4 regions of the Dorea amylophila genome follow, and region 4 is predicted to be linked to each of the others. Evidence: predicted binding sites of a transcription regulator. Region 4 holds the regulator's gene; each other region holds the start of a gene.
What was found. Region 4 encodes Rex, which represses fermentation and respiration genes when NADH is low (regulators of the CRP and FNR family bind a similar motif). Its sites were predicted from a motif close to ATTGTTAANTANTTAACAAT; they were not measured.
Positions count from the first base shown of each region.

Region 1 (8,227 bases), on a different contig from region 4:
TGGATGATCTGTTACAAATATTTTAACAACACCCTCCTCGGTCTTATAAACTGATTTGTAAGGTCTCTCTACGATCAAATTCTTCTTTTCGAGCTTCATACAGATTCCTCCTTTTTATTGAATCTTTTGCCCTTTTCCTTCTTGTTATCTGTATTATATACCTTATTGTCAGATTTTTAAATAGTTTTTGATATTTTTTTCACTATTTTTCACCCTGCATATTTATTGTTATTTTTTTATCAATATTTTGACATAAGAAAAAGTGCAACGTCAAACGCTGCACTTTTCCTATGCTCAATACATTATCCAATCTACAAACAAAAACTCATGGATATTATATTTACGCCTTTTTATTTTCCATAATAGCATTTCAGGTAGATTTCTTTCATCTCACTCATAAGAGGATATCTTGGGTTAGCTCCTGTACACTGGTCGTTGAATGCCTGCTCTGTCATATCATCCAATGTATCCAGGAAGTATTTCTCATCTACACCGTAATCTTTGATTGTCTTCTTAATGCCAATCTTCTCTTTGAGTTCTTCCAGTTTAGCGATGAAGTTCTCAAATACTTCTTCATCTGTCTTACCTTTGCATCCTGCAAAACGTCCTAATTCTGCGTATCTTGCAAGTGCATGTGGATACTGATACTGAGAGAATGTTCCCATTCTTGTAGGTACTTCTGCAGCATTGTAACGCATTACATCTGTCAGGATTACAGCGTTAGCAATACCGTGTGGCAGGTGATGGAATGCACCAAGTTTGTGAGCCATAGAGTGGTTCAGTCCAAGGAATGCATTTGCGAATGCCATACCAGCCATGCATGAAGCGTTAGCCATCTTCTCTCTTGCGATTGGATCATTAGCACCATTCTCATATGCAGATGGTAAGTAATCAAATACTGCTTTTACTGCCTTCATAGCAAGACCATCTGTAAAGTCTGTAGCCATGATAGATACATATGCTTCGATTGCATGTGTCATTACGTCGATACCAGATGCACTTGTCAGTCCCTTAGGTGCTGTCATTGCATTGTCAACATCTACGATAGCCATGTTTGGCATTAATTCGTAGTCTGTGATAGGCCATTTTACTCCTGTATCAGCATCTGTGATGATTGCGAATGGAGTTACTTCTGAACCTGTTCCTGAAGATGTTGGGATAGCTATAAAGTAAGCTTTTTCTCCCATCTTAGGGAATGTGTATACTCTCTTACGGATATCCATGAAGTCCATAGCCATATCTTCGAATTTTGCTTCCGGATGCTCATACATTAACCACATAATCTTTCCGGCATCCATTGCGGATCCACCACCAAGAGCGATGATCGTATCTGGCTCAAATGCTCTGATCTGTTCTACACCTCTTCTAGCGCACTGCAGAGTTGGGTCTGGAGCAACTTCAAAGAAGCATGTATGCTGGATTCCCATCTGATCTAATTTATCTTCGATCGGTTTTACATAACCATTCTTGTACAGGAAACTGTCTGTTACGATGAACGCTTTCTTCTTATGCATTACAGTTCCGAGTTCATCTAATGCTACAGGCATGCAGCCTTTCTTAAAGTATACTTTCTCAGGTGTTCTAAACCACAGCATGTTTTCTCTCCTCTCTGCAACTGTCTTGATATTGATCAGGTGTTTCACACCTACGTTCTCAGATACAGAGTTTCCTCCCCAAGAACCACATCCAAGTGTAAGAGATGGAGCAAGTCCGAAGTTGTAAAGGTCTCCGATACCACCCTGTGATGAAGGTGTATTGATCAGGATACGGCAAGTCTTCATAGCCTGCTGATGTTTCTCAATCTTTTCTGTCTGTGATGGGTGGATGTAAAGTGATGATGTATGTCCGTATCCACCATCTGCAACAAGCTGCTCAGCTTTTGCAAGAGCCTCATCAAATGTCTTAGCTCTGTACATAGCCAGTACAGGAGATAATTTCTCATGTGCAAATTCTTCTGAAATATCAACAGATTCTACTTCTCCGATCAGGATCTTTGTAGCTTTCGGTACATCTACACCGGCTAATTTTGCAATCTCATATGCTGATTTTCCAGGAATCTTATTATTTAACGCACCGTTAATGATAATTGTCTTGCGGACTTTATCAAGTTCTTCTCCCTTCTTAAGGAAGTAGCATCCACGGTATGCAAATTCTTTCTTAACTTCATCATAGATGCTGTCCAGTACAGTTACTGACTGTTCAGAAGCACAGATCATACCATTGTCAAATGTCTTAGAATGGATGATGGAGTTAACTGCCATCTTAATATCTGCGGAATCATCAATGATAACAGGTGTGTTACCAGGTCCAACACCAAGTGCCGGTTTTCCTGAAGAATATGCAGATTTAACCATTCCAGGACCACCTGTTGCAAGGATCTCATCAGCATCTTTCATAACTGTTGTTGTCAGCTCTAATGACGGAACATCGATCCATCCGATGATTCCTTCCGGTGCTCCGGCTTTTACTGCTGCATCAAGAACAACTTTCGCTGCCGCAATTGTACATGCCTTTGCTGCCGGATGTGGACTGATGATGATTGCATTTCTTGTTTTCAAACAGATCAGTGTCTTAAAGATTGCTGTTGATGTAGGGTTTGTAGTTGGGATAACGGCTGCTACCAGACCAACTGGTTCTGCAATCTTTTTAATTCCGTATGCTTTGTCTTCTTCAATCACACCACATGTCTTGTCATTTTTATACTTATTATAAATATACTCTGCTGCGTAATGATTTTTGATGATCTTGTCTTCTACAAGTCCACGTCCTGTCTCCTCTACTGCCATCTTAGCAAGTGGGATACGCATCTTATTTGCTGCCATTGCTGCTTCAAAAAAGATCTTGTCTACCTGTTCCTGTGTATAGGTAGCAAATTTTTTCTGAGCTTCTCTCATTGCTTTCATCTTAGCTTCGAGAGCTTCTACGTTGTCAATAATCTCTGGTACTACATTCTCTTTTTTCTTTGTCGCCATGTTGATTATCCTCCTGTGAGTTTTTGTTTGTTTTCGATGGTTTTAGTATAACCATTTGTTAATTCTTTGTCAATATGTTTTTGATATTTTTTTCACATATTTGATAATTCTTTAACAGGTTGCTTTTACCACCTCTTTCACTATACACAAAGAAGCTGCCACAGGCAGCTTCTTCTGTACACATTGATATTTAAAAACGTTCCAAATTGTGCTCAGTATGTAACAGCATGTGTGATTTCGGCGAATTTGGTTTTACAAAATATTCTTCATACATTTTTTGTACATCATGATTTTCATGCGAAAATCTGCGTTTTGCATTCTCATCCAGATGATAGAGTTTACGTCCTCTTTCGTATGCCATCTCCCTTCCATCATGAATCGGCTGTCCACCGCCGCCTACACATCCTCCGGGACAAGCCATGACTTCTACGAAGTCGTAATGTACTTCCCCTTTGTTAATACGGTCCAGAAGTGCCCGTGCATTGCCTAGACCACTAACTGCAGCCGTTCTGACAGTTACATTGTCAATCTGGAAATCCGCCTCCTGGATTCCCTCATTCTCATTGAATCCTGTACTTCTTACCGCTTTAAATGCATCTTCCGGCGGATTCTCACTCTTAAGTAGATAGTATGCCGTACGAAGAGCTGCCTCCATGACACCTCCTGTTGCACCAAAAATTACACCTGCTCCTGTTCCATCCTGCATCGGCCGGTCACTTTCTATATCTGACAGTGTATCCGGACTGATATGCGCTGATTTGATCATCTTTGTCAGTTCTCTCGTCGTAATAACCGTATCAACATCATGTCCTTCATATTCCTGATAGAACAGTTCCATCTCCTTTTCTTCTTTTTTTGCCACACATGGCATTACTGATACTGTGTAAATCCTCTGCGGAGATACTCCGAGCTTCTCTGCAAAGTAAGTCTTCATCACAGCTCCGAACATCTGCTGCGGTGATTTCGCCGTTGAAAGCTGTCTCACCAGATGTGGATACTGTGATTTGATAAATCTAAGCCATCCCGGGCAACAGGAAGTAAACATCGGACGCTCTTTCAATTCCCCTGCAGTAAATCTGTGCAAAAATTCCGTCCCTTCTTCCATAATTGTCAAGTCAGCCGAAAATGTGGTGTCAAAAGCATAGTCGACTCCCATTCTCTTCAAAGCGTCAAGGATCTTTCCAACTGTTGCTTCATCATCAGAAAGTCCAAATTCCTCACCCCATGCTGTTCTGACAGCCGGAGCTACCTGTGCAACTACAATCTTGTCCGGATCTGCAATTGCATCCCATATATCTTCTGTATCATCTCTTACTCTTAACGCACCAACCGGACAATGTGTAATACACTGTCCGCATAATGCGCAGTCAGCTTCTTCTATTGTCCTGTGACCAGCCACATTGATCGTAGTTCTTGATCCTGTTCCTTCCACATCCCATACACCAAGTCCCTGTACTTTTTCACAAACCTGTACACAGCGCATGCATTTTATACACTTGGAAGAATCCCTGATCAATGGGAATTCTTTATTCCATGGCTGTCTTTCAATCTCCATTTTAAACGGAATATCTATAATATTCAGGTCATTTGCAACCGTCTGAAGACTACAGTTTCCACTTCTGGAACAGGTAACACATTCACAGTCATGCTGCGAAAGGATCAGCTCTACCGTTGTTCTTCTGTGTCTTCTGACTTTCGGACTGTTCGTATGAATGACCATACCTTCTTTTGCGACATTATTGCATGAGGTGATAAGTTTCTCTTTTCCTTCTAATTCCACTACACAGACACGACAGGCCGCAATTTCATTGATTCCTTTTAAATAACAAAGTTTCGGAATTGGAATTCCATTCTGGGATGCAGCTTCCATGATCGTGGTATTCTCTTTTACCGTTATCTCTCTTCCATCTATTGTAAGATTTACCATAATGTCTCTCTGCCTCCCTTAAATATACCGTATCCGAAGTGATCACAGCGAAGACATCTTCCTGCTTCCTGTTTCGCTTCTTTTTCTGTCATACAATTTTCCACTGCCTCAAAATCGCAGACTCTTTCACACGCTTCTCTTTCTGTAAGATTTACTCTTCCACAAGGTGTACGATCATCCAGATGCGCTTCCGGAATTTCAACATCGCAGGAAATCTCATGATGATATCCAAGATACTCATCAATATTAGCTGCTACGACTTTTGCAGCTGCAATTGCCTTAATAACTGAAGCCGGTCCGCTTGCACAGTCTCCTCCGGCAAATACACCCGGAAGGTTCTCGAATGCGCCCGTGCTTTTGGTAACAATTTTCCCACGTTCAACCGGAATACCAGCCTGTTCAAAGTGATGTGTTTCGATATTCTGTCCGATTGCTACGATTAATACATCGCATGGTATGTAAATATCTTCTTCACCTGTAGGTTTGATGCTTGCTCTTCCGTCTCTGATCGAGCTCACCATCTGAGGGGTCACATAGATTCCTTTTACATGATGATTCTCATCTACATCAATGGATGACGGTGCTTTCAATGTCTGTAATTCAATACCTTCTGCAACTGCTCCGTCTATTTCTCCCGGAAGTGCAGTCATATCCGCAACCCTTCGTCTGTAAACGATACTTACTTTCTTGGCACCCAGACGTTTTGCTGTACGGACTGCATCCATGGATACGTTACCTCCACCGATAACAGCAACCTCTTTTCCTGTCAAATCCATAATCTGATTCTTCCCTACGTTACGCAGGAACTGTACAGCTGATAGGATTCCGTCTGCATCTTCATTTTCCAATCCTAATTTTTTATCTGTACTTGCCCCGATTGTAATCAGAACAACATCGTATTCCTGTCTCAATTGCTGGATTGTAATATCCTGACCGATCTTCAGACCATTTTTCACCTGTACACCTGTCTTCAGTATCGCACGGATATCATCGTCAAGTCTGTCTTTCGGAAGTCTGTAGTTCGGAATACCATAACGAAGCATTCCTCCTAATTTCGGAAGCATCTCATATACAGTTGTCTGATGTCCCATTAACTGCAGATAATAAGCTGCACTCAAACCACCAGGTCCTCCACCAAGGATTGCAATCTTTTTTCCTGTATCCGGTGCACACTGCGGAGGATCAACTTCTCCCGCAAAATCTGCTGCTACACGTTTTAATCCACGAATATTAATAGAATCATCCACCATATTTCTTCTACATCTTGCTTCACATGGATGTTCACAGATAAATCCACATGTAGTCGGGAACGGATTATCTTTTCTCAGCAGACGGATCGCATCTGCATATCTGCCTTCACCTACCAGTGCAACATATCCCGGAATATCTACATGTGCAGGACATAAAGATACACATGGTACCGGCTGATTATAGGTACAGGTACATCTTCCGTTCTGGATATGTTCAACGTAATCATCACGATAACCGATCAATCCTTTGTATACCATATTAGCAGCCTCATATCCGATTGCACAGTCTGCTGATTCCATGATTGAAAGTGCAGTCTGCTCCATAATATCCAGCGTCTTCATAGTTGCTTTTCCATCCAGTACTTCACGGATGAAATTGTTCAATTGACCTAATCCGATACGGCAAGGTACACATTTTCCACAGGTCTGTGCATGACATAACTCAAGAAATGCTCTTGCCATATCTACAGGACATAATCCCGGAGGACTTGATTCGATTCTTCTTTCCAGATCTTTATAAAGGCCTTCCATTACGATCTTTGCTTTTTTTGGAGAGGCAATTTCCAGTCTGCTCATTCTTTATTCCTACCTTCCATCTGTTTGTTTTCAATTTACAGTACATATGAATTGCAATTATCAGTTTTTTGCGCAATTCATTTCAAATGTGATATCGGTATTATATCATTTATTCGATAATTTGTAATCATATTTGTTAATAGTAGTAAATTTAACGCTATAGTCAGATTTTTAACAAATCTTGATTATCTGTTTTACGAAATTTCCTGTCTGTCTTTTTTCGGTGTCATTTATGCAGAAAAAAACCTCACACATGATTGTGTGAGGTTTTCAATATTTTTATTGACTTCTAACTATACAAGTTCAATCAGAACTTCCATAGCTGCATCACCTTTACGCTGACCAATCTTAACGATTCTTGTGTATCCACCGTTACGATCTGCATACTTAGGAGCGATCTCATCGAATAATTTTGCTACAAGATCAACTTCTTTTGTATTTTTCTTCTTTCCAGCCTGTGCAGTTGGAACTTCCTTTACAGGATAAAGAACCTTCAGCATCTGACGACGAGCATGCAGTCTGCTTGGCATATCCTTTTTGATTGTTTTATCAACTTCGTCATATACAGTAACTTTCTTACCATCTACAACTTCTTTTACTCTCTTGCCATCTTTATCTTTGCGGGCAACTTTAGCTTTTACAGTAACTTCTTCGAAGTTATCTTTTTCTTTAACAGCTAATGCGATAAGTCCTTCAGCGATCTTGCGGATCTCTTTAGCCTTAGCTTCTGTTGTAACGATCTTACCGTTGTTCAGAAGTGCTGTTACCTGGTTTCTTAATAATGCTTTTCTCTGGCTTGATGTTCTGCCAAGTTTTCTATATTTTGCCATTTTAAATATCCTCCATTATAACACTTGGTTATGCTTCTTCGGGCTTACTAGCCAAATGCTCTGCCATGCACTTACGGGCTTACTGACAGATTATTCTTCACCTTTGCTGAGGCTTAAGCCTAACTCATCTAATTTTGCAAGTACTTCTTCCAGAGACTTACGTCCAAGGTTACGTACTTTCATCATATCTTCCGGTGTTCTGTTTGTCAGTTCTTCAACTGTATTGATACCAGCTCTCTTCAGGCAATTGTATGAACGAACAGAAAGTTCAAGTTCGTCAATGCTCATCTCAAGAACTTTTTCTTTTTCATCGTCTTCTTTTTCAATCATAACTTCAGCAGCCTGTGCTACTTCTGACAGATCAATAAAGAGTTTCAGATGTTCACTAAGTACCTTTGCAGCCAAACTTACAGCTTCATCCGGAAGCAGTGTGCCGTTCGTGTATACATCCAGTGTAAGTTTATCAAAGTCTGTAATCTGTCCGACACGGGTATTCTCTACTGTAAGGTTCACTCGTTCCACTGGAGTGTAGATAGAATCAATTGGAATCACTGCGATTGGCAGTTCGTCATTCTTATTCTTATCAGCACTCACGTAGCCTCTTCCATTTGTAATGGTAAGTTCCATATACAATTTGCTGTCTGCACCGCCGTTTAATGTAGCGATTACAGT
Region 1 covers NZ_JAOQJW010000015.1:57,790-66,016, reverse strand. Annotated here, with positions in the region: gene OCV72_RS10590 (aminoglycoside phosphotransferase family protein) at 1-99, opposite strand, end outside; gene adhE (bifunctional acetaldehyde-CoA/alcohol dehydrogenase) at 351-2,972, opposite strand; gene OCV72_RS10580 ([FeFe] hydrogenase, group A) at 3,163-4,899, opposite strand; gene OCV72_RS10575 (NAD(P)-binding protein) at 4,893-6,725, opposite strand; gene OCV72_RS10570 (bL17 family ribosomal protein) at 7,019-7,555, opposite strand; gene OCV72_RS10565 (DNA-directed RNA polymerase subunit alpha) at 7,646-8,227, opposite strand, start outside.
Region 1: the regulator Rex is predicted to act here: its motif matches at 3,027-3,046, upstream of adhE (bifunctional acetaldehyde-CoA/alcohol dehydrogenase).

Region 2 (8,227 bases), on a different contig from region 4:
GAACAGAAAAATTCCAATCCATTTCCCGAGTATCAGAAGAACACCACAACAAAAACATCCAAGCAAAATGCAGGAACAGGTGATTTTTAAAATTAAGGAACGAAGTTGCTGCCGGTCTTTCATTTCCTGAAGCCCGGCTACCGTCGGCAGAAGCATGGAAGAAACGGCATTGGTAACTGCGGATGGAAATAAAATACACGGAAGTGCCATCCCGGTAAGAACACCATAGGTCTGCAGGGATTGTGCAGCCGGCATTCCGTAATATTGGAGGCAGACAGGGATAGAGACAGCTTCCACACTTTGCAGGATATTTAAGAATACGCGGCTTGCGGTAAGTGGAAGAGCGTGTTCCAGAAGTCTCTGTAAATGCCGGCGGAATGCAGCAGGGGGAAGGAAAACACTTCTGCTTTTTTCTGAAATCGGCTTCCAGGACTGCCGGATGGAGTGCAGGCTGTAAAAAGAAGCGGCAATCTCTCCGAATGTGAGGCCGGCTACAGCGAATGCGATCGAGATGTTCTGCCCCTGTCTGGAACAGTACATACAGATGACAATGACGGACAAAATGCGGAATGCCTGCTCCAGAAGCTGGGATACAGCCGGAATCTTTGTCTGTTTCAGTCCCAGCGAGTATCCACAGATGCAGCTGTGAATGGATGCAAATGGAAATGTGTAAGATAATAAGAACAAAAGACTGCTGCATCTGGAATCGCGGAGAAAAGTCAGCGCAATGGTATCTGCATTCTGCCGGATGAAAAGAGAGATCATACAGGAAATGAAAAAAGTAAAGATCAGACTCGCTTTTAACAATTCCCGTGCTTTCTGCATTCTGCCGGCCGCTGCTTCCCTGGCAACGCATCGGGACAGGGCGAGTTCCATTCCTGCACAGGATAGAGAGATACCAAGTGCATAGACAGGAAAGACAAGCTGATACAGCCCTACATTTTCTTCCCCGAAGGTATGACTTAGAAACATGCGGTAGAAAAATCCCATAAACCGGGTGGACAGACTCGTGAATGTGAGAACTGCGGTTCCGCGTATAAGTGCTTGCTTTCTGGACATGAAAGACTCCTTTTTTATGACAGGATTGTATCTTTATAAGTTATTCCGGAATAGTGCTTGACAGAACCAAAAAGCAGTGATATTCTACAGAAGTAAAAATCCTAGTAAAATACTGGGGATTAAAAGAGGTGATAAGATGAAACTTTCCACGAAAGGGAAATATGGACTGCGTGCCATGATAGATCTTGCCAGATACAGTGAGAAAGAACCGGTGTCAATCGGCAGTGTGGCCGCAAGACAGGGAATTTCAGAACGATATCTGGAACAGCTTGTAGCACTTCTGAAAAAGGCGGGGCTGGTGAAAAGCATTCGTGGAGCCTCTGGCGGTTATGTATTGGAGAAAAAACCATCGGAAATCTCTGTCGGAGATATCTTAAGGGCACTGGAGGGAAGTCTGGAGCCGGTTAAGTGTGCGGCCTTTGATACCACAACAGGAGAAGGGTGCATGGCGTCAGACGGATGCGTGACAAAGTACGTATGGCAGAAGATTAATGACAGTATCAATGACACAGTGAACCAGATCATGCTGGATGAACTGATCAGAGAGAGCAAAAGCATCAATCCGGATGGCGAATGTGAGAATCCAAAATGCAGTCAGTAAGAAAGAAATCTGATAAAAGAAATATTACAGAATATACAAAAAATGGAGGAGATAAAATGAGTAAATTATTATATCTTGACAATGCGGCAACAACAAAGACAGCACCGGAAGTTGTAGAAGCGATGCTTCCGTATTTTACAGAAAAATTCGGAAATCCATCCAGTGTTTACAGTTTTGCGGCTGCAAATAAAGAAGTAATCAACCAGCAGAGAGATGCAATTGCTGAAATGATCGGTGCAAAGACGAATGAGATATATTTCACAGGCGGCGGATCCGAATCTGATAACTGGGCATTGAAATGTACAGCGGAAGCTTATGCCAACAAAGGAAATCACATTATCACAACAAAGATTGAGCACCACGCAATTCTTCATACAGCTGAATATCTTGAAAAAAGAGGATTCGAGATCACATATCTGGATGTAGATGAAGATGGTAAAGTAAAATTGGATGATTTAAAAGCGGCAATCCGTCCGACAACCATCCTGATCTCTGTTATGTTTGCAAATAATGAGATTGGTACGATTCAGCCGATCAAAGAGATCGGAGAAATCGCTCATGAGCATGGAATCCTGTTCCATACAGATGCGGTACAGGCTTTCGGACAGCTTCCAATTAATGTAGATGAATGTCATATTGATATGTTAAGTGCCAGCGGACACAAGTTTAACGGACCGAAGGGAATCGGAATCATGTACATCCGTACAGGAGTAAAAATCCGTTCATTTATTCATGGCGGAGCACAGGAGAGAAAACGCCGTGCAGGTACAGAGAATGTTCCGGGAATCGTAGGAATCGGAACTGCAGCAAAACGTGCAGCAGCGAATATGGAAGAAAGAACAGCGAAAGAAAGAGAAGTCAGAGATTATCTGATCGACAGAGTTCTGAATGAAATCCCATACTGCCGTCTGAACGGACACAGAACAGACCGCCTTCCGAACAATGCCAACTTCAGCTTCCAGTTTGTAGAAGGAGAATCGCTTCTGATCAAACTTGATATGAAAGGAATCTGTGCATCCAGCGGATCTGCATGTACATCCGGATCACTGGATCCGTCCCATGTATTGCTTGCGATTGGTCTGCCGCATGAAATTGCACACGGATCTCTGCGTCTGACGTTGAACGAAGAGATTGAGAAAGAAGACATTGATTATGTTGTAGACAATCTGAAAGAAATTGTTGCACATTTAAGAGAAATGTCTCCTCTGTATGAAGACTTTATCAAAAAACAGAAATAACAGAGACAGGAATAAAAATTCAGATAAAAGATATAAAAGGAGTAATTGAGATATGTATTCAGAAAAAGTAATGGATCATTTTGAACATCCAAGAAATGTAGGAGAAATTGAAAATGCCAGTGGCGTTGGAACCGTAGGAAATGCAAAATGTGGAGATATCATGAGAATTTACCTTGATATCGACGACAATCAGATCATCCGTGACGTAAAATTTAAAACGTTCGGATGTGGCGCAGCTGTTGCAACCAGCAGTATGGCAACAGAGATGGTAAAAGGAAAGACGATCCAGGAAGCAATGGAAGTTACAAATAAAGCAGTTATGGAAGCGCTTGACGGACTTCCGCCGGTAAAAGTACACTGCTCACTGCTTGCGGAGGAAGCAATCCACGCAGCTTTATGGGACTACGCAGAGAAGCATGATATTAAGATTGAAGGACTCGAGAAACCGAAGTCTGATATTCACGAAGGTGAAGAGGCAGAAGAGGAAGAATACTAAGCCGGAGAACTTTATATGGAAAAGAAAAAAGTTGTAGTCGGGATGTCCGGAGGGGTTGACTCCTCCGTGGCAGCCTGGCTTTTAAAAAATCAGGGATATGACGTAATAGGAGTTACGATGCAGATCTGGCAGGATGAAGAAGAAGCCGCGATGGAAGAACATGGCGGCTGTTGTGGTCTGAGCGCGGTGGATGATGCAAGAAGAGTGGCTGCAGCACTTGAAATCCCGTATTATGTCATGAATTTTAAGAAAGAATTTAAAGAAAATGTGATCGATTATTTTATCGATGACTATCTGCATGGCAGAACGCCGAACCCGTGTATCGCCTGTAACCGATATGTGAAATGGGAATCATTGTTAAAGCGAAGCCTTGATATTGGTGCGGAGTATATAGCAACGGGACATTATGCTAGGGTAGAGAAGCTGTCGAATGGAAGATATGCAATCCGTAATTCTGCGACTGCGGCAAAAGATCAGACATATGCACTTTATAACCTTACACAGGATCAGCTTTCGAAGACACTGATGCCGGTTGGAGAATATACAAAAGATCAGATCCGCGCAATGGCAGATGAAATAGGCCTTCTTGTTGCACATAAGCCGGACAGTCAGGATATATGCTTTGTGTCAGATGGAGATTATGCGTCTTATATCGAAGAAAATTCAGATGCAAAGATTACGCCGGGCAATTTCGTGCTTTCGGATGGAACGGTTGTCGGAAAACATAAAGGAATCATTCATTATACGGTGGGACAGAGAAAAGGTCTGGGACTGTCTCTCGGACATCCGGTGTTCGTATTGGAGATCCGCCCGGAAACCAATGAAGTTGTAGTGGGATCAAATGAGGAATCTATGTCCCGTTATGTGCGCGCAGATCAGGTGAATTTCATGACAGTAGAAGATCTGACAGAGCCGAAAAGAGTGTGGGCGAAGATTCGTTATAATCACAGAGGTGCATGGTGTACCGTTGAAAAGACGGGAGAAGATGAGATCCTCTGTACATTTGAAGAGCCGCAGAGAGCGATCACACCGGGACAGGCTGTTGTATTATATGACGGAGAATACGTACTTGGCGGCGGAACGATCATTGCGGATAAGTAGGAAACATAAAGAATATTGATAAAATACAAAATAAAGAGGAATAAGTTATGATACAGGCGGATATGCATATGCACACATGGTTTTCAACGGATTCCGAAGCCTGTCCATGCGATATGGCGGATGAGGCAGTCAGAAAAGGGTTGAAAACCATTTGCTTTACGGATCATTTTGACAAGGATGATCTGGAATGGGGAGAAGAAGGTATCTTTGATGTGGATGCTTATTTTGTGGAAATGCAGAAACTTCAGGAAGAATATGCAGGAAAACTGAATATCAGGATTGGAATAGAACTGGGACTTAGGACATATCTGAAAGATTATTATGAAGAACTGACGAAGAAATATCCGTTTGATTTCGTGATTGGATCGGTTCACAATGTTCCGTATAAGAAAGATGTGGAAGGGAACATATTATATACTGATCCTGCGGCAGAAAAGCTTTTTACAGACCGTACTGACAAAGAGGCGTACCGTCTGATGATGGAGACAACGCTGGAAAATGTGAGAACTTCGGATTGCTTTCAGACACTTGGTCATCTGGATTATGTTGTAAGATATGGAAAATCAAGGGAAAAAGAATATTCGTATACAGATTATGAGGATATTATAGACGAGATTTTGAAACTATTGATTGAGAAGGAAAAGGGTCTGGAAGTGAATTCGGCCGGATTGAAGTATGGCCTTCCGTTCGCACATCCACATCCGGATGTATTGAAGCGTTATCGTGAGCTTGGCGGTGAGATCATTACGATTGGAGCCGATGCACATAAACCGGAGCATATTGCGTATGATTTTGCAAAGGCAGAAGAAATTTTGAAGTCCTGCGGCTTTAAATATTATACAGAATTTTTTGAACAAAAGCCTGTTTTTAAGCAACTTATATAAAAATAGGAAAACCTCTTGAAATTTTGTATCAGATAAAGTACAATTATTAGCAGTTGAGAGGTCTTGATAGAGCTTCTAAAGGGCTTGAGAAAGATTTCACAATGTAGACTGCATAAGTAGTTAATAAACAAACTTTAGGAGGAATTAATCATGGCAGTAAAAGTAGCGATTAATGGATTTGGACGTATTGGACGTCTTGCATTCAGACAGATGTTCGGAGCAGAAGGATATGAAGTTGTAGCAATCAACGACTTAACATCTCCTAAGATGCTTGCACACCTGTTAAAATATGATTCTTCACAGGGAAAATACGCTTTAGCTGATACTGTAAAAGCAACAGATGATTCTATCATCGTTGATGGAAAAGAAATCAAAATCTATGCTAAAGCTAACGCTGAAGAACTTCCTTGGGGAGAGATCGGTGTAGACGTAGTTCTGGAGTGTACAGGATTCTATACATCTAAAGAAAAAGCATCTGCTCATATCAAAGCAGGAGCAAGAAAAGTTGTTATTTCCGCACCAGCTGGAAACGACCTGCCAACTATCGTATATAACGTAAACCACGAAACACTGAAACCAGAAGATACAGTAATTTCTGCAGCTTCTTGTACAACAAACTGCCTGGCTCCAATGGCAAAAGCTCTTAACGATCTTGCACCAATCGAGTCTGGTATCATGTGCACAATTCACGCTTACACAGGAGATCAGATGACTCTTGACGGACCACAGAGAAAAGGTGACCTCAGAAGATCTCGTGCAGCTGCAGTTAACATCGTACCTAACAGCACAGGTGCTGCAAAAGCAATCGGACTTGTTATCCCAGAACTGAACGGAAAGTTAATCGGATCTGCTCAGCGTGTACCAACACCTACAGGATCTACAACAATCCTTACAGCAGTTGTAAAAGGACATGTAACAGTTGATGAAATCAACGCAGCTATGAAAGCAGCTTCTACAGAGTCCTTCGGATACAACACAGATGAAATCGTATCTAGCGATATCGTTGGAATGAGATATGGTTCATTATTCGATGCTACTCAGACAATGGTACTTCCACTGGAAAACGGAACTACAGAAGTTCAGGTTGTTTCTTGGTATGACAATGAGAACTCATACACTAGCCAGATGGTAAGAACAATCAAATACTTCTCTGAATTAGCATAATTTAGAGCATGAATTAAGACTCACAAAGGGTCCGGTCTTATTGGGCCGGACCCTTTTTGCAGTTATAAAATATATAACCAGGAGGCAGTACTATGCTTAATAAAAAATCTGTAGATGACATTAACGTAAAAGGGAAAAAAGTACTTGTAAGATGTGACTTCAACGTTCCACTTATCGATGGAAAGATTACAGACGAGAATCGTCTTGTTGCAGCACTTCCTACAATCAAAAAATTAATCGCTGATGGCGGAAAGGTTATCCTTTGCTCTCATCTTGGAAAGCCAAAGGGACAGCCGGTTCCAGAATTATCTCTTGCTCCTGTAGCAGTTCGCCTTTCAGAACTCCTTGGACAGGAAGTAAAATTTGCAGCTGATCCGGAAGTTGTTGGACCAAATGCGAAAGCAGCAGTAGCTGAGATGAAAGATGGAGATGTTATCCTCCTTGAAAACACACGTTACAGAGCAGAAGAGACAAAGAATGAAGATGCATTCAGTAAAGATCTCGCTTCTCTTTGCGACGTATTTGTTAACGATGCATTCGGAACAGCACACCGTGCACACTGCTCTAACGTAGGAGTTACAAAATACGTAGATACAGCAGTTGTTGGATACCTTATGCAGAAAGAAATTGATTTCCTTGGAAATGCAGTCAACAATCCGGAAAGACCATTCGTAGCAATCCTTGGCGGAGCAAAAGTTTCAAGCAAGATTTCTGTAATTGAGAACCTTCTTGAAAAAGTAGATACTCTGATCATCGGTGGAGGAATGGCATATACATTCGCAAAAGCACAGGGCGGAACAGTCGGAAAATCCCTTCTGGAAGAAGATTACTGCCAGTATGCACTTGATATGATCGAAAAAGCAAAAGCCAAAGGTGTAAAACTTCTTCTTCCTGTAGATAACGTTATCGGAGATGATTTCTCTAATGATGCAAATACTCAGGTAGTAAAAGCTGGAGAGATCCCGGAAGGATGGGAGGGACTCGACATCGGACCAGAGACAGCTAAGATCTTCAGCGATGCAGTAAAAGATGCTAAGACAGTTGTATGGAACGGACCAATGGGATGTTTCGAGATGCCTAAATTTGCAAAAGGAACAGAAACAGTTGCAAAAGCACTTGCAGACACAGACGCTGTAACAATCATCGGCGGAGGAGATTCTGCAGCAGCAGTTAACCAGCTGGGATATGGAGATAAGATGACACACATTTCAACAGGTGGTGGAGCTTCTCTTGAATTCCTTGAAGGAAAAGAACTCCCGGGTGTAGCAGCAGCTAATGATAAATAGAATAAGGAGATTTGGAAAGATGGCAAGAAAGAAAATCGTAGCCGGAAACTGGAAAATGAACAAAACTCCAAGTGAAGCAGTAGCTTTAGTTGAAGAATTAAAACCATTAGTAGCGAATGAAGATGTAGACGTAGTATTCTGCGTACCTGCAATCGACATTATCCCTGTAGCAGAGGCTGTAAAGGGAACCAATATCCAGGTTGGTGCTGAGAATATGTATTTTGAAGAAAGCGGAGCATATACAGGAGAAATCTCTCCGGCTATGCTTACAGATGCAGGAGTAAAATACGTTGTTCTTGGACACTCTGAAAGAAGAGAATACTTTGCAGAGACAAACGAGACAGTAAATAAGAAAATGCTGAAAGCTTTCGAGCATGGTATTACACCAATCATGTGCT
Region 2 covers NZ_JAOQJW010000013.1:11,297-19,523, forward strand. Annotated here, with positions in the region: gene OCV72_RS09285 (polysaccharide biosynthesis protein) at 1-1,059, opposite strand, end outside; gene OCV72_RS09290 (RrF2 family transcriptional regulator) at 1,196-1,660, shown strand; gene nifS (cysteine desulfurase NifS) at 1,717-2,898, shown strand; gene nifU (Fe-S cluster assembly scaffold protein NifU) at 2,951-3,394, shown strand; gene mnmA (tRNA 2-thiouridine(34) synthase MnmA) at 3,410-4,495, shown strand; gene OCV72_RS09310 (histidinol-phosphatase HisJ family protein) at 4,543-5,379, shown strand; gene gap (type I glyceraldehyde-3-phosphate dehydrogenase) at 5,530-6,543, shown strand; gene OCV72_RS09320 (phosphoglycerate kinase) at 6,636-7,829, shown strand; gene tpiA (triose-phosphate isomerase) at 7,849-8,227, shown strand, end outside.
Region 2: the regulator Rex is predicted to act here: its motif matches at 5,463-5,482, upstream of gap (type I glyceraldehyde-3-phosphate dehydrogenase).

Region 3 (8,227 bases), on a different contig from region 4:
GCAAATTTGTAGTATTTCTGGTAATGTTTTATGCATTCCTCTGCATGGCAATCATGTATGGTGCTCAGCAGTATACGAAAGCGTTCGGATTATCTGTATGTGGATTGTCTGAGATGCAGGCAGCAGGTATGACATCTATCTATACAATCGGTTCTATCTGTGCAGTACTTTTCTGGGCATTCATGATGGCTAAATTAAAATGGAGCCCGCTGAAAGTTGTCTTGATTGATTCTATCTGTACTGCAGTAGCACTTGCAGGTGTTCTGTTTATTCATCAGGTAGCAATTATCTACATTGCAATTGCAATGTTAGGATTCTTTGCAGCAGGTGGTGCTCTTCAGACTGGTCTTGCAGTGGTTCAGTTATTCAACCCGGGACCAAAGGGAAGAAACACCGGTATCTATTACACATTTATGGGTGCAGCAAGCTACCTGATCCCGGTAGTGGCAGCACAGCTTACAAAAGCATCGGGTGAGGCAAATGCAGTATACAGCCTCATGATCATGTTATTGGTATTTGCAATTCTTGCTATTTTAAGTTCCCTCTACTTAGTAGCGCAGCACAAGAAAATCTTCGGAAAGAGTGCATTGTAAAAAATGTAATGAAGGACAAAAAGGGACTGTTGTTCCGGATGGCAGCGGATAGACAGTCCCTTCCTTTTAACATAGGATTGTTAAAAAAAAGACATTCATAGAAAACATTAAAAAATTGGAGGATAATACGTGTCATTCTATAGAAAACATCTATGGAATGACCGGTGTTATATCATAATAGCTAGCTGATGCTGAAGCATACGAAGAATATTTGTATGAAAAAATCATAAGACGAAGGAGGACACTCAAAGATGAGTCCGAAAAGAGCAAAAAGAGCCAATGAACTTCCCTTTATTCCTCTTGGTCCATTTCAATGGAGAATTCCGGGAATCCATTACAGAGTAGAATATGTGGAATTTTTTCAGGGTCTGATCCTTGGCGCAACAGCTTTAAGTTCTATTCCGTATCTGACAGATAATCTTGGACTTCCATATGAACTTGCATGGAGCTGTGTCATCATTGAAGTATTTATGTATATGCTTCATGGATGGTTAGGGGATCCGGTAGTTCCGGGATGGATTACTCCGACACTGCCATTTACCCTGGCGTATTTAAATGGGTTCGAAAAGGGACCAGACAGAATACAGGCAATGATCGCGTTGCAGCTTCTGGTCGCATTTGTATTTATATTTATGGGAATTACGAAACTGGCAGACAAATTTGTAAATGGTGTGCCAAATTCAATTAAAGGTGGTATCCTGATCGCTGCACCGATTACGGTATTGCAGGGACAATTATCGGATGGAAGCCAGCTTATGACTGCACCGGTAGCAACACTCGCCGGTACATTATTGCTCGCATTTTTAAGCTTTTCACCATTCTGCGAAAAGAACAGAAGTAAATATAAAATATTAGATATCATGGCAAAATACGGCAATTTGTTCCCGTATCTGATTGCTATGGTAGCAGGGGTTGCTCTTGGAGAGTTATCAAAACCTGTATTAGAACTTGGAACAGTCATCAGAATTCCTGATTTCAGTAATATATTCCATACAGTCAGTATCTTTGCGGTAGGTTTCCCTCCGCTTTCAAAGTTCATCAGTGCCATACCTCTGGCCTTGATCTGCTATGTACTGGCATTTGGAGATTTTGTTACATCAAAGACTCTGGTAGAGGAAGCACAGGAGAGCAGAAGCGATGAATATATTGACTTTAACTCGAGCAGATCAAATCTGATCAGTGGACTGAGAAACCTGATCCTTGCGATTTTCGCACCATTCCCGCCACTGGCAGGACCGCTTTGGGTTGGAATGACCGTATCGGTAGCAATGCGCTATAAAGAAGGAAAGAAAGCAATGAAATCATTGATCGGTGGAATGAGTTCTTTCCGTATGGCGACATTTATCAGTGTTATTCTGGTACCGATCGTATCTTTCATGAAACCAATCATGGGAGTCGGATCGGCAATCACATTATTGTTCCAGGCTTATGTCTGTGCCAGAATAGGTATGGAATACTGTCAGTCTAACACAGATAAGAGTATTGCAGGTGTTATGGCAGCGGTATTGGCATTCAAAGGATCCGGATGGGCATTGCTTGTCGGTTTTGTAATGAACCTGTTACTTTCAAATATGGATTTCCAGAAGAAAAAACTGGGAGCGCTTACAACGGAAGAACTGGATCAGGTAGAAGCGAAAAGAAACGAAGAAGTGCAGAGGCTTCTTGCCCAGAAAAATCAGGAATAAAAATAATAAAATAAACATAAAATGAGGGCCTGTGGGAATATCCATGGGCCCTCTCTTTGCTTGAATTTTTTTACAGTGCATCGTGCACAATCTGAAGTGCCTGATGTAATGCTTCTGCTCCAATCTGTCCGGGTGCAGAAGCCTGTGCGCCGGAACCAAATGTCAGACAGGATCCAAATATCTCACAGGCAATACGGCTGATACTTCCAAGCCCTGCCATGGACATCGTGATGATCGGCCTGTCGGCATAGTCGGATGCCATCTCTTCAGTTGCGGAAAGAAGAGTCAGGACATCTTTTTTCGTCTGCGGCATAACAGCCATCTTAGGGATATCGGCTCCCATATCCTGCATTTTGCGAAGACGGTATAGAAGATCAGATTTGGCAGGTGTTTTGTCAAAATCATGGTTAGAGGCAATGACCTTTGCACCGGAAGCGTGAATTGTATCAATCATCTCCCGTACAATGTCATCTCCTGTAAAGATCTCTACGTCAATAATATCAGCATTGCCGGTTGCTGCAACTGCTTTGTTAAGTTCGGCATATTTTTCTGTGGACATTGGATGTACGCCGCCCTCTTTGTCTGTACGGAATGTACAGAGAAGAGGAGTATCACCCATTACATTACGAAGTTCTTTTACGAGTTCTGTGACTTTTGCAATATCTTCGACATCTTCATACCAGTCCATACGCCATTCCATCAGATCCATATGCATATCAAGATATGTACGGGTAAGGGAAAGGATGTCCTCTTTTGTCTTACCGACATTAGGAATGCAGATTGCCGGAATTCCGTTTCCAAGTTCCAGATTTCTTACTTTTACAGTGTTCATAGAAAACTTCTCCTTAATCTTCATAAACGTAGGAAATTCCCAGTTTTTCTTTCATATATTCGCTGTCCACACGTTTGCCGAGAATCAGTTCGATAGCGGCAATTGCCTGGAAGAGCATCATGCCCTGACCATTCATTGTTTTACATCCTGCATGTCGTGCCATTTTGAGCATTGTTGTTTCGTGTGGTGCGTAGACAACATCCGTTACGATAAGATCAGGGCGGAAGAAAGAAGGATCAGGAATATAGGTAATTCCTTCGAGCGGTTTCATTCCAACACCTGTGGCATTTGTGAAAAGATAAGATGAATGCATCTCTTCTTTTAATTTGTCCAGATCTTCCAGTGGGTAGAATGTTGCTTTACAATTGGTGTTTTCGTTGATTTTCTTTACCGTATCGAGTGCATTCTGTTTGAATTTGTCATCTCTTGCGAAGATAGACATCTCAGCAACACCATCCAGTGCAGCCTGGATCTCAACAGCAGTAGCAGCTCCGCCGGAACCTACAATTGTTACTTTCTTTCCGGTAGGGTCAATGTCATTGTCCTTTAAAGACTGTACATAACCGATACCGTCTGTGATGTGTCCGACCAGGTAGCCGTCTTTATTGACGATGGTATTTACCGCACCACAGAGTTTGGCAGCTGGAGAGATTTCATCCAGATACTGATGTACGATTGTCTTATTTGGCATAGAAACATTGGCACCACGGAGCTTCAGTGCACGTAAGCCCTTGATTGCATCTTCAAGTTCAGGTGCATCTACTTCAAATGCGAGATTTACGATATCAACACCCAGCTTTTCGTAAGCTGCATTATGTGTTGCAGGTGACTGCGAGTGGCGGATTGGATAAGCCAGAAGACCGATTAATTCGGTGTGTCCGGTAATCTGATGTCTTTCCATAATAATAATCTCCTTTTTGTAATAAAACTTTATCTTTGCTTATATTTTAACAAATTATAGATGCATAAACAAATGCTAAACAGATACGGAAATGATAGAAAATGACTATTGATCTGCAGTGCAAGTTCTATAAAGAGCGAAGAAGTGCATATACTTTAACAGCACAACGGGAAGGAGCAGGGAAAGTGGACACAGAACAGTTATATAAAGATATAAAAGCAAGAACGCACGGAGAAATCTATATCGGTGTTGTAGGACCGGTAAGAACGGGGAAATCGACATTTATTAAGCGTTTTATGGATGTAATGGTATTGCCGAGAATGGAAGATGAACATATGAAAGAGCAGACAAGAGACGAACTTCCGCAGTCTGCCGCAGGCAAAACGATTATGACAACAGAACCAAAATTTGTACCGAAAGATGCGGCAGTAATACATCTGAACCGGGACGTTGAAGTGAAGGTTCGTCTGATAGACTGTGTCGGATATTTGGTGAAGGGTGCTTCGGGATACGAGGAGGCCGGGCATGAACGTATGGTAAAAACCCCGTGGTACCAGGAAGAAATACCATTTACCAAAGCGGCAGTGACAGGTACCCAGAAAGTGATACGTGAGCATGCAACGATAGGAATCGTGGTCACAACAGACGGAACGATCACAGATATCCCGTCAGATAATTATGAAGATGCGGAGGAACGTACGATAAGGGAACTTCAGTCGATCCGGAAACCGTTCGTGGTATTGGTAAATTCAAAAAAACCGCATGGACAGGAAGCTAAAGAAAAGGTTAAAAAGCTGGAAGATACCTATCAGGTCAGAGCGATGACTGTAAATTGTGAACAGGTAAAAGAAGAAGATATTTACCAGATTCTGGAGGCCGTTTTGTATGAATTTCCGGTATCGGAGGTACAGTTTTATATACCGAAATGGGTGGAAATGCTTCCGGTTACGCATAAGATCAAACAGGATCTGCTGGAACATATACAAGAAATTCTTGGAAATCTTGAAGAAATTAAGGATGCGGTATCTTTGACCGGGAGGCCGGACAGTTCTTACATAAAAGACTGGTATGTAGAACAGATACAGATGGATACAGGCTGTGTTATCATTCGGATCCATATGTATGAAAAGTATTATTATGAAATGTTGAGCGAGATGACGGGAACTACAATTTCAGGTCAGTATGACCTGATAAAGACGCTGAAGAAGCTTTCAATGTTAAAGAATGAATATGAAAATGTAGAAGATGCATTTACAGCAGTCCGGATGAAAGGGTATGGAGTAGTCAGTCCGACAAAAGAAGAGATTATTCTGGATGAACCGGAGATCATCAGACAGGGAAATAAATATGGGGTGAAAATTCATTCGCAGGCGCCTTCCATTCATTTGATCCGTGCAAATATAGAGACGGAGATAGCCCCGATTGTTGGAAATGAGCAGCAGGCGGAAGATTTGATCCAGTATATTAAAAATGAAGAAAAAATGGAAGGAGGTATCTGGAAAACCAGTATATTCGGAAAAACAGTGGAAGAACTGGTTATGGACGGCCTGAAAAATAAGATGGCGGTCATCAATGAAGAAAGCCAGGAAAAACTTCAGGATAGTATGCAGAAAATCGTAAATGACAGTAATGGAGGCATGGTATGCATTATCATTTAGAAAAAAAGTAAATAAATATGAAAAAATACTTGAAATCTGTGAATGACCGTGTCTATAATATGAATTAGAAATTGGTAAAGGGGCCATACTCGTCAGGGTGTGGTCTCTTTTTTTACCATAATAGATAATAAGAATCTGGAGGATGATAAAAATGAAAGATTACACGTTCAAAGTACCGCAGGATATTGTATTTGGTGTAGGTTCTTTAAAAAGACTGCCGGAGCTTCTTGAAAAAAGCGGTTCTAAAAAGATGATGGTAGTATCAGACAGAGGGCTGGAAAAATTAGGAGTCGTACAGAAAGTGCTGGATATTGTGGAGACAGAAGGTATAGAAACAGTAAGTTTTCTTGATATTCTTCCAAACCCTACAGTGGATATGGTAAATGCGGCGACAAAGGTATATAAGGAATCAGGAGCGACAAGTATCGTAGCACTTGGAGGCGGAAGCCCGATGGATGTTGCCAAGGCGGTAGGTGTTCTGGCAAGATACGGCGGATCCATTACAGAGTATGAAGGTGCACATCTTGTTCCGGGACCGATCGAACCAATCATTGCAATTCCGACAACAGCCGGTACGGGAAGTGAAGTGACGGCGTTCTCCGTTATTACAGATACCTCCAGAAATTATAAACTGACAGTATTCAGTTACGAATTACTTCCAAAATATGCACTGTTAGATCCGGAGATGATCATGTCTGTACCACCAATGGTTGCGGCTTCATGTGGAATTGATGCACTGATCCATGCATGGGAAGCATATACGTCACTTGGCGCCTCCCCATTTTCTGATGCAATGGCAGAAAAAGCAATGGAACTGATCGGTGGTAATATCCGTAGATTTGTGGCAAACAGAAAGGACGAGGAAGCTGCATGTGCAATGATGTCAGGAAGTATGTTTGCCGGAATTGCATTTGCATGGGCAAGACTGGGAGATGTACATGCTATGTCACATCCGGTCAGCGCATTCTTTGGTGTACAGCATGGAGTGGCGAACTCTATTCTGCTTCCTGTGATCGTAGAGTATAATGCGCTGGCAGATCACGGACGCTATGAAAAAATCTACAATTATATCAGTGAAGATAAAGAGCCGGTAAAAGATTTCAAACCAGAGATGCTGGTGGCAGAGATCAAGAAATTAAATGCATCTCTTGGTATTCCAAAGACTCTTTCTGAGGTCGGTGTAACAGAAGACAAGATTCCGCAGATGGCTGTAGATGCGATGAAGAGTGGAAATATTGCGGCTAATCCAAGACAGACAACATTAAAGGATGTGGAGATGTTGTACCGCAAAGCACTGTAAATAAAATAGCGAAAAAAGATAATAGAAAAAGATTCACATTTTGACCAATATTTTAGAAAATGGAAAATGTGAATCTTTTTTTGTGGGAACATGCGGAAAGCCGTGGAATAAGTTTTTTGGCATCCGTAAGTGTCGGAAATAAAGCTTATAAGATTGCATTATCATGACAAAAGAGTTAAAATATAAAGGTATATGACTATCACAGATAAATGTTGGAGGTACAATATGAAAGTAGCAATTATTACAGCAAATACAGATATATACAAAGGGACAAAAGCGAATGAAAGCGGAGAGGCAGTAAAGCTTGTAGCGGAAGAAGCCGGACTGGAAGTTGTATTTATGAGAGCACTGCCGCTGGACAGAGAAGTATTGTCCGCAATTATGAAACGTTTGGCAGATGGAAAAGCAGCAGATCTGATCCTTACCACAGGTGGAGCAGGGTGCAATCCGGACGATTGTACACCGGAAGCAACGATGGATATTGTAGAAAGACCGGTTCCGGGAATCCCGGAAGCAATGCGGGCACATACAATGAAGCTCACCAGACGCAGTATGCTGAATAGAAGTGCGGCAGGAATCTGTGGAGAGACTCTGATTGTTAATCTTCCGGGAAAAGCACAGGCAGTGAAGGAGAGTTTAAGATACTTACTTCCGGAGCTTGTACATGCTGTTAAGGTCATCAAAGGAGAAGTATAGGAGATATGAAGGTTACATACCTGGAACATAGTGGGTTTGCAGCAGAATATAAAGAATATGTGCTGATTTTTGACTGGTACAGGGGCAGCCTTCCGGAATTTGATCAGCAGAAAAAGATTTATGTATTTGCCAGTCACTCGCATTATGATCATTTTAATAAAAAAATCTTCGGGTGGAGTGAGCAATATCCAGATGTTCGGTACATCCTTTCAGCAGATATTGCAGGAAAAGAACAGTCAGAGGAACTGTCAGAGCGGACTGTATATGTAACTGCAAATAAGAAATATGATTTTGATGGTATAAAGGTACAGACACTTCAGTCTACCGATGAGGGGGTTGCATTTATTGTGTATATGGAAGACAAGGTAATCTATCATGCGGGGGATCTGAACTGGTGGCACTGGGAAGAAGAAACAGAAAGCTATAATGAACAGATGCGTCAGGATTATCAGAGGGAGATTGACAAGCTGAAAGATATTGTAATTGATATAGCGTTTGTTCCGCTGGATCCCAGACAGGAAAATCAGTATGCGTGGGGAATGGATTATTTTATGAAACATAC
Region 3 covers NZ_JAOQJW010000031.1:27,066-35,292, forward strand. Annotated here, with positions in the region: gene OCV72_RS15685 (MFS transporter) at 1-593, shown strand, start outside; gene OCV72_RS15690 (hypothetical protein) at 845-2,278, shown strand; gene aroD (type I 3-dehydroquinate dehydratase) at 2,349-3,110, opposite strand; gene OCV72_RS15700 (shikimate dehydrogenase) at 3,124-4,011, opposite strand; gene spoIVA (stage IV sporulation protein A) at 4,197-5,669, shown strand; gene OCV72_RS15710 (iron-containing alcohol dehydrogenase) at 5,821-6,969, shown strand; gene OCV72_RS15715 (MogA/MoaB family molybdenum cofactor biosynthesis protein) at 7,195-7,665, shown strand; gene OCV72_RS15720 (MBL fold metallo-hydrolase) at 7,671-8,227, shown strand, end outside.
Region 3: the regulator Rex is predicted to act here: its motif matches at 4,046-4,065, upstream of OCV72_RS15700 (shikimate dehydrogenase).

Region 4 (8,227 bases):
GACAGACTTCTTGGATACCCGTCTCCGTATCCGACCGGAATCGTCGCCACCTTTGTCGGACGTGTTGTGATATAAGTTCCTCCATAACTTACCGGCTTTCCTTCCGTCAGCCATTTTACATGTGCAACATGGCTGATCAGTTCCATTGCAGGTTTTAATGGTACTTTATCTTTTTCCACCTCATCGGACGGATACATTCCATATGTTGTAATTCCCGCACGCACAATATCCATATTGGCTTCTTCCAGATCAATGATGCCGGCACTGTTGGAACAATGATAATACGTGAATGTAACGTTACGCTTTTTCAATTCCTCTTTCATCCAGAGGTATTTCTCCAACTGTTCTTTTGTAAATGTCTTATCTTCTTCATCGGATTTGGCAAAATGCGTGAACATACCTTCCATTACCAGATTCGGCAGCTTGCTGATTCTGGCGATCTCATCTGCATTTTCCTTCGTAATCTGGAAACCAAGTCTTGCCATTCCTGTATCAAGCTTAATATGGACATAGACGTTACATCCCATAGCTTCGGCAAGCTCAGATACTTCTTTTGCCATCTCATAGCTGTAAACGGTCATACGTATCTCGTTACGGATCATTACATCCCACTGATCAGGGAAAATGCATCCCAGTACCAGTACTGGCTTTTTCAGGCATGCATCCTTGATCAGTATCGCCTCGTCCAATGTGGCAACGGCATATCCCCAGATGTAATCCATCGGCTCCAAAAGTTTTGCGATCTGGACAGCCCCGTGCCCATAACCATCCATTTTGATGACTGCCATCATCTGGGTATTCTTATGAATATTTTTTTTCATCATTTCTATATTATATTCAACCGCATCTAAATTGACTCTGGCTAAAACTCTTGTATATTGCTTCACTGTTATTCTTCCTCCAGTTTCATTAATGCTTTACTGATATATTCTATCAGATCTCTCGCCATTACACTATATACGCCTTTTTCAAATTTTGCAAGGTCACCGGACAATCCATGTATATATGTGCCTAATTCTGCAGCATCTTCCGCTTCTTTTTCCTGCACCATCCATCCGGAGATCACGCCGGCGAGAACATCTCCCGATCCGGCTTTTGCCATCGCACTGTTCCCGGTAAGGTTCATACGTATACCTTTCTCTTCGCTTGCGATCAGAGTTCTCGAATCTTTCAGTACACAGGTAATCCGGTATCTTGAAATAAAATCTTTCAGGATCTGGATCCTGTCTGCTTTCAGTTCCTCTACAGGAGTGCCTGTAAGTCTTGACATTTCTTTCATATGCGGTGTGATCACAAATCTGCGCTCGGCCATCTGATTCAGATAATTTTTATTTTCTGCAAGAAGATTCAGTCCGTCTGCATCGATCAGACACGGTACTTTTACATATTCAATCACAGTTTTTAATATTTTTTCGGAAAGCCTGCTCATTCCAAGGCCCGAACCGATACATACGCTATCTGCCCATGTAAGAAGTGATAACAGTTCTTCTTTATTATATTCCTCATATGTTGTGACAATTGCTTCCGGAAGGAGTGTCTGTAAGATTTCCCGATTATCTGAGGAAGTGTATATTCTCACCAGTCCTGCTCCTGTCATGTAAGCGGCATGCGCATTCAGATAAGCGGCCCCGGCCATTCCTTTGCTTCCGGCTATCACGAGGAGTCTTCCGTACGTGCCTTTATTTGAATCTTCCGGTCTGTCCGGCAGCATCTTCCGATAGATATCTTTTCCGGCTGTCCGGACTATTTCCTGATCCTCACAGATAGAATCTGTAGAAATGCCGATATCCGGCACGATAACCCTGCCGGCCATAGTTCTGCCCTGTGACAGTTCCAGACCAATCTTTTTTAACTGGAATGTCACTGTATAGTCCGCTTTGAAAGCGCAGCCCAGGATACAGCCTGTTGTGGCAGAAAGTCCGGACGGGATATCTACCGCAAATTTTGTTCCCCTCATCCGGTTCATCTGTTCGATCACCTGACGATATCTGCCCTCTACTTTACGACTCAACCCCACTCCAAAGACAGCATCTATGACCACACTATAGGAGTCTTCCTGCGGCATTCCATAAGTAATCTTCCCGCCGCATTCCTGTAAGCGGTGCATCTGTTCCTGTGTTTCCTCGGTATAATGTTCCGGGTTTCCCACACAAAATGTCTCTACGGAGTATCTGTTATTTTGTAAAATGCGGGCAATTGCGAAACCGTCCCCTCCATTATTACCCGAACCACAGACAACACAGACATGCGAAAGATCAACCTTTTCATCTTCTAATACCTGTACACACGCCTGCGCCGCATGTTCCATCAATTCCAGGGAAGGAACCCCTAATTTTTGAATTGTATACTGATCTGCTGCTTTCATCTGTGCTGCATTCACCCAAAGCTGCATCCAATCATCTCCCATCAAGTCCTGCTTTATACTTACCGCAACAAAAGAACGTGTAAAAATATGTCCATCTTCCGGACTACTCCTACACGCCTTTTTCTTTTATAATAATTTACTTATGATCCTCTTTGTAACGACTGATATTGTATGACAGCTGCATCAGGCTTTCTGACAGATGTACATTCTCGACAACAATATTATCTGGAAGATTCAGATCTGTGTGCGCAAAGTTCCAAATTGCACGCACTCCGTTATCAACCAGCATATTCGCCACTTCAATTGCTTTCTCTTTTGGAATCGTCAGCACTGCAATATCAATATTATTGTTCTGTACAAATGCTTTCAGGTCATCCATCATGCGGATCGGTACGCCTCGGATAGAGACACCCTGAAGTCTTGGATTTACATCAAAGATTCCCTTCAGGATAAATCCACGGTTCTCAAAAGCTGCATAATTTGCCAGTGCCTGTCCAAGATTACCGGCACCGATGATAATGATATTATGATCTTCTTCCAATCCTAAAATTTTTCCGATCTCTGTATATAAATACTTTACGTTATAACCATATCCCTGCTGGCCGAATCCGCCAAAGTTATTCAGATCCTGACGAATCTGTGATGCAGTCACCTTCATACGCTTACTCAGATCGTTCGAAGATATACGCTCTACACCATTTTCCAGCAGTTCACCCAAATATCTGTAATACCTCGGCAATCTACGAATGACTGCACGAGAAATCTCTCTTTCTTCCACTATATTCACCCTTCCAATCATAGTCTGAAATAATTATATAAAATTGAAAGATTATTGTCAAACTATTGTTGAATTTTATACAATTTCCGTTATAATAAAATAGCATGTGCAAATGCATTTTACGAATACGAATGTATCAATTATCCACAACGCAGGAGGAAATATATGATATTAGCATGTCACGGGATCCAGAAATCTTTCGGTGAACACCTCATCGTCAGAGATGGATCCTTCCATATAGAAGATCACGAAAAAGCAGCTCTTGTCGGACCGAACGGTGCCGGTAAGTCTACTCTGCTCAAAATGATTGTAGGCGAATCAGCCCCGGATGACGGCAACGTCATTCTGACAAAAGGTAAGACGCTTGGCTATCTTGCCCAGCATCAGGAGATGCAAAGCGGTAATACGATCTATGAAGAAGTCCGCACCGCAAAGGCCGATATAATCGCTATGGAGCGCCGTATCCGCGAGATTGAGATGGAACTTAAGCATCTCTCCGGTGACGCTCTGAACGACCGTCTGGAAACTTACAATCGCCTTATGGCCACTTTTGAACGTGAGAATGGCTATTCTTGCGAAAGTGAGATTACCGGTGTGTTAAAAGGACTTGGATTTACGGAAAATGATTTCACCAAACCGGTCGACACTCTCTCCGGAGGACAGAAAACCCGTGTATCTCTTGGCAAGCTTCTGTTAACGAAACCAGACATTTTGCTTCTTGATGAGCCAACCAACCATCTGGATCTGAATTCCATTGCATGGCTTGAAACCTATCTTCTAAACTACCAGGGAGCTGTGCTGATCGTGTCTCACGACCGTTATTTTTTGAACAAAGTTGTCACGAAAGTTCTTGAAATCGAGCTTGGAGAACTTCGTACTTATATGGGAAACTACAGTGACTATGCAGCAAAGAAGCAGCAGCTTCGCGACATACGCCTGAAGGAGTATCTTAACCAGCAGCAGGAAATCAAGCATCAGGAGGCAGTTATCGAAAAGCTTCGTTCTTTCAACCGTGAAAAATCCATCAAACGTGCCGAAAGCCGTGAAAAGATGTTGGAAAAGATGCAGACTATCGAAAAACCGATAGAAGTTAATACAGATATACATCTGAAACTGGAACCATCCTGTGTAAGCGGCAATGATGTCCTGACTGTTGAACATTTAAGCAAATCTTTCCCCGGACAGGAGCTTTTTACAGACGTTAATCTTGAGATCAAACGAGGTGAACATGTTGCAGTAATCGGTGATAACGGGACAGGAAAGACTACGCTTCTTAAGATTTTAAACCGTGTGGTATCTGCCGATTCCGGTACTTATACACTTGGCTCCAATGTTAAGATCGGCTACTACGATCAGGAACATCATGTCCTTCATATGGAGAAAACAATTTTTGACGAGATTTCCGATGATTATCCGACTCTTACGAATACGGAAATCCGGAATGTGCTTGCAGCATTTCTTTTTACCGGTGATGATGTCTTCAAACAGATCAGTTCTTTGAGCGGTGGGGAACGCGGACGTGTATCTCTTGCGAAACTGATGCTCTCTGAAGCAAATTTCCTGATCCTCGACGAGCCGACCAACCATTTGGACATCGCATCCAAAGAAATCCTTGAGAATGCTTTGAATGATTATACCGGCACCGTACTTTATGTCTCTCATGACCGTTATTTCATCAATCAGACCGCTTCACGGATTCTAGATCTTGTCAATCATACATTTGTAAATTATATCGGAAATTATGACTATTATCTGGAGAAAAAAGAAGAACTCACTACCGCATATGCCGGAGCAGCTTCTACATCTTCATCCGTTTCAGATAACAGTACAGACAAGAATGTATCCGAGTCAAAACTCAGCTGGCAGGAGCAAAAGGAAGCCCAGGCAAGACTCCGCAAACGTCAGAATGAGCTTAAAAAAACGGAAGAACGTATCGGTGAACTGGAAGACCGCGACGGTGAGATTGATGCCCTGATGGTTCAGGAAGAAATCTTCACCAACTCTGTAAAATGCCAGGAATTGGCAAAAGAAAAAGCCACCATAGCGGAAGAATTAGAAGAATTATATATGAAATGGGAGGAATTAGCGGAAGACGCTTAATTTATACGCTGTTCATTCATACATAAAAACACCATACACTGTGATCCGTCAAATTCATTCGGAAATTTTCACATTGTATGGTGTTTTTGTCATATATTATCTACTTTAATTTCTCGGCAATTGCCTTAATAAATCCCTCGCTGTTCAATACAGTTGGATTTTCCAGTGTCGTGATCAATGCCAGGTCTTTTGTCATCTTACCTTCTTCAATGGTATCGATGGTTGCTTTTTCAAGCTTATCTGCGAACGCTGTCAATTCGGAATTTCCATCCATCTCACCACGTTTTCTGAGAGCACCTGTCCATGCAAAAATTGTAGCTACAGAGTTTGTAGAAGTCTCTTCCCCTTTCAGATGCTTGTAATAATGACGTTGTACCGTTCCATGAGCTGCCTCATATTCATAATTTCCGTCCGGTGATACCAGAACAGATGTCATCATTGCAAGAGAACCAAATGCGGAAGAAACCATATCACTCATTACATCTCCGTCATAGTTCTTACATGCCCAGATATATCCACCTTCTGATTTCATAACTCTTGCAACCGCATCATCGATCAAAGTATAGAAATATGTAATTCCGGCTTCTTTGAACTTCTCGGCATAATCTTTGTCAAAGATTTCCTGGAAAATATCTTTGAATGTATGGTCATACTTCTTAGAGATCGTATCTTTTGTTGCGAACCACAGATCCTGCTTTGTATCCAATGCATAATTAAAGCAGCTTCTCGCAAAGCTTTCAATAGATCCGCATAAGTTATGCATTCCCTGTGCAACACCCGGTCCTGCATAGTTGTGTACCAGTTCTCTGGTCTCTGTGCCGTCTTCTGCCGTGTATACCAGTTCTACTTTTCCAGGTCCAGGAATCTTCATCTCTGTATTTTTATATACATCTCCATATGCATGTCTTGCAATAGTGATTGGTTTTTTCCAGTTCTTTACACATGGCTCAATTCCTTTTACAACGATCGGTGCACGGAATACTGTTCCGTCCAGTATTGCACGGATCGTTCCGTTCGGGCTCTTCCACATTTCTTTCAGATCATACTCTGTCATACGTGCTGCATTTGGTGTGATGGTTGCACATTTTACGGCTACTTTATATTTCTTGGTCGCATTGGCTGCATCGATAGTCACCTGATCATTCGTCTCATTTCTGTGCTCCAGACCCAGATCATAATATTCTGTGTTCAGTTCAATATATGGCTCCAGAAGGTCTTCTTTGATCATCTTCCAGAGGATTCTTGTCATTTCGTCCCCGTCCATCTCTACGATTGGTGTTGTCATTTTAATTTTTGCCATGATGTTTGTCTCCTTTCTATCTGTTCGCGGCATCTTTCATTATTCTTCCAGATGCAGATTTTCCATCACATGTAATATATGTTCGTTTGCAAGCTGTTCTGCTTTTGCCGCATCTTTTGCCTTGATTGCCTCCAGTATTTCTCGGTGTTCTTCTATTGACTTTTCGGCACGCTCCGGTGCTTCAATCGACATCGTCCTTGCAAGCTGTACATACTTGTGAAAATCTGTCAATACATGTTCCAGGATCCTGCTGTTGGATGCCTCATACAATATCTTATGAAACTTACCATCCATTTCTGACATCTGTTCAATCTGTCCGGATCCTTTCTTATGTAAATGAAATTCTGACAGAAGAATCACTTCTTCCAGTTCTTCAATCTGCGCGTCCGTAATATATTTTGTTGCCCAGTTGGCACACAGCCCTTCCAGTTGCGAACGTATCTTATAGATATCTTTCACATCTTTTCTGGTAATGGCTGTCACATATGCACCTTTATTCGGAATGATCGTAACCAGTCCTTCTAACTCCAATTGTCTTAAGGCTTCTCTTACCGGTGTTCTGCTTACCCCCAGTTCTTCACCGATTGTTACTTCCCTTAATTCTTCATGATCTTTATATACCCCATTCAGAATATCTTCCCGCAGATGCCGGAACACTCTTCCTCGTAAGGATCTGTCCTGATATTCTTCCATAAAAACACCCCAATTAAATCAAATCTATACCCAGTCTTTTGCAGTTCTGATCAATAACTGCGATCAGCTCATCATCTGTAAGAACGGTTACACGTCCTTCTTCGTACTGTTCATCTACCCAGTCTTTTACTGCGTTTACCAGTTCTGAATTCTTATCCACTTTCTTATCATCCGGAAGCTTAAAATATGTATTGATCCAGTGGGCAATACCTGCAAGTCCCGAAGTATTGGAAATTGCCACAAGCGGCGGACGGTTCAGGAATTTATCGGTATCGAATACATTATAAATCTCTTCGTTTTTCAAGAGTCCATCTGCATGGATTCCGGCTCTGGTCACATTAAAGTTCTTGCCAACGAATGGTGTCCTGGAAGGAACCCGGTAACCAATCTCTTTTTCATAATAATCTGCCATCTCTGTGATGACTGTTGTATCCATGCCATCCAGTGTACCGCGAAGCTGTGCATATTCGAATACCATCGCTTCCAGTGGTGTATTGCCGGTACGTTCCCCGATTCCGAAAAGCGAACAGTTTACGCCACAAGCACCATATAACCATGCGGTTGAAGAGTTGCTGACTGCTTTGTAGAAATCATTGTGTCCGTGGAATTCGATCAGTTCACTCGGAACACCTGCATGTACACGCAGACCATAGATAATTCCCGGAATAGATCTTGGAATTACTGCTCCCGGATAATTTACTCCATATCCCATCGTATCACAGACACGTATCTTAACCGGAATCTTATACTCATCCATCAGTTTCATCAGTTCCAGGCAGAACGGGATCACGAATCCGTAGATGTCGGAACGGGTGATATCTTCCAGATGACATCTCGGACTGATTCCTGTCTCAAGGCATTCCCTTACAATAGACAGATAATGCTCCATTGCCTCACGTCTGGTCATTTTTAATTTATAGAAAATATGATAGTCCGAACAGCTCACTAGAATACCTGTTTCTTTCATTCCAATCTCTTTTACCAGTTGAAA
Region 4 covers NZ_JAOQJW010000025.1:41,625-49,851, reverse strand. Annotated here, with positions in the region: gene alr (alanine racemase) at 1-887, opposite strand, end outside; gene OCV72_RS14235 (NAD(P)H-hydrate dehydratase) at 890-2,407, opposite strand; gene OCV72_RS14230 (redox-sensing transcriptional repressor Rex) at 2,502-3,143, opposite strand; gene OCV72_RS14225 (ABC-F family ATP-binding cassette domain-containing protein) at 3,309-5,243, shown strand; gene OCV72_RS14220 (NADP-dependent isocitrate dehydrogenase) at 5,344-6,543, opposite strand; gene OCV72_RS14215 (GntR family transcriptional regulator) at 6,583-7,236, opposite strand; gene OCV72_RS14210 (beta/alpha barrel domain-containing protein) at 7,250-8,227, opposite strand, start outside.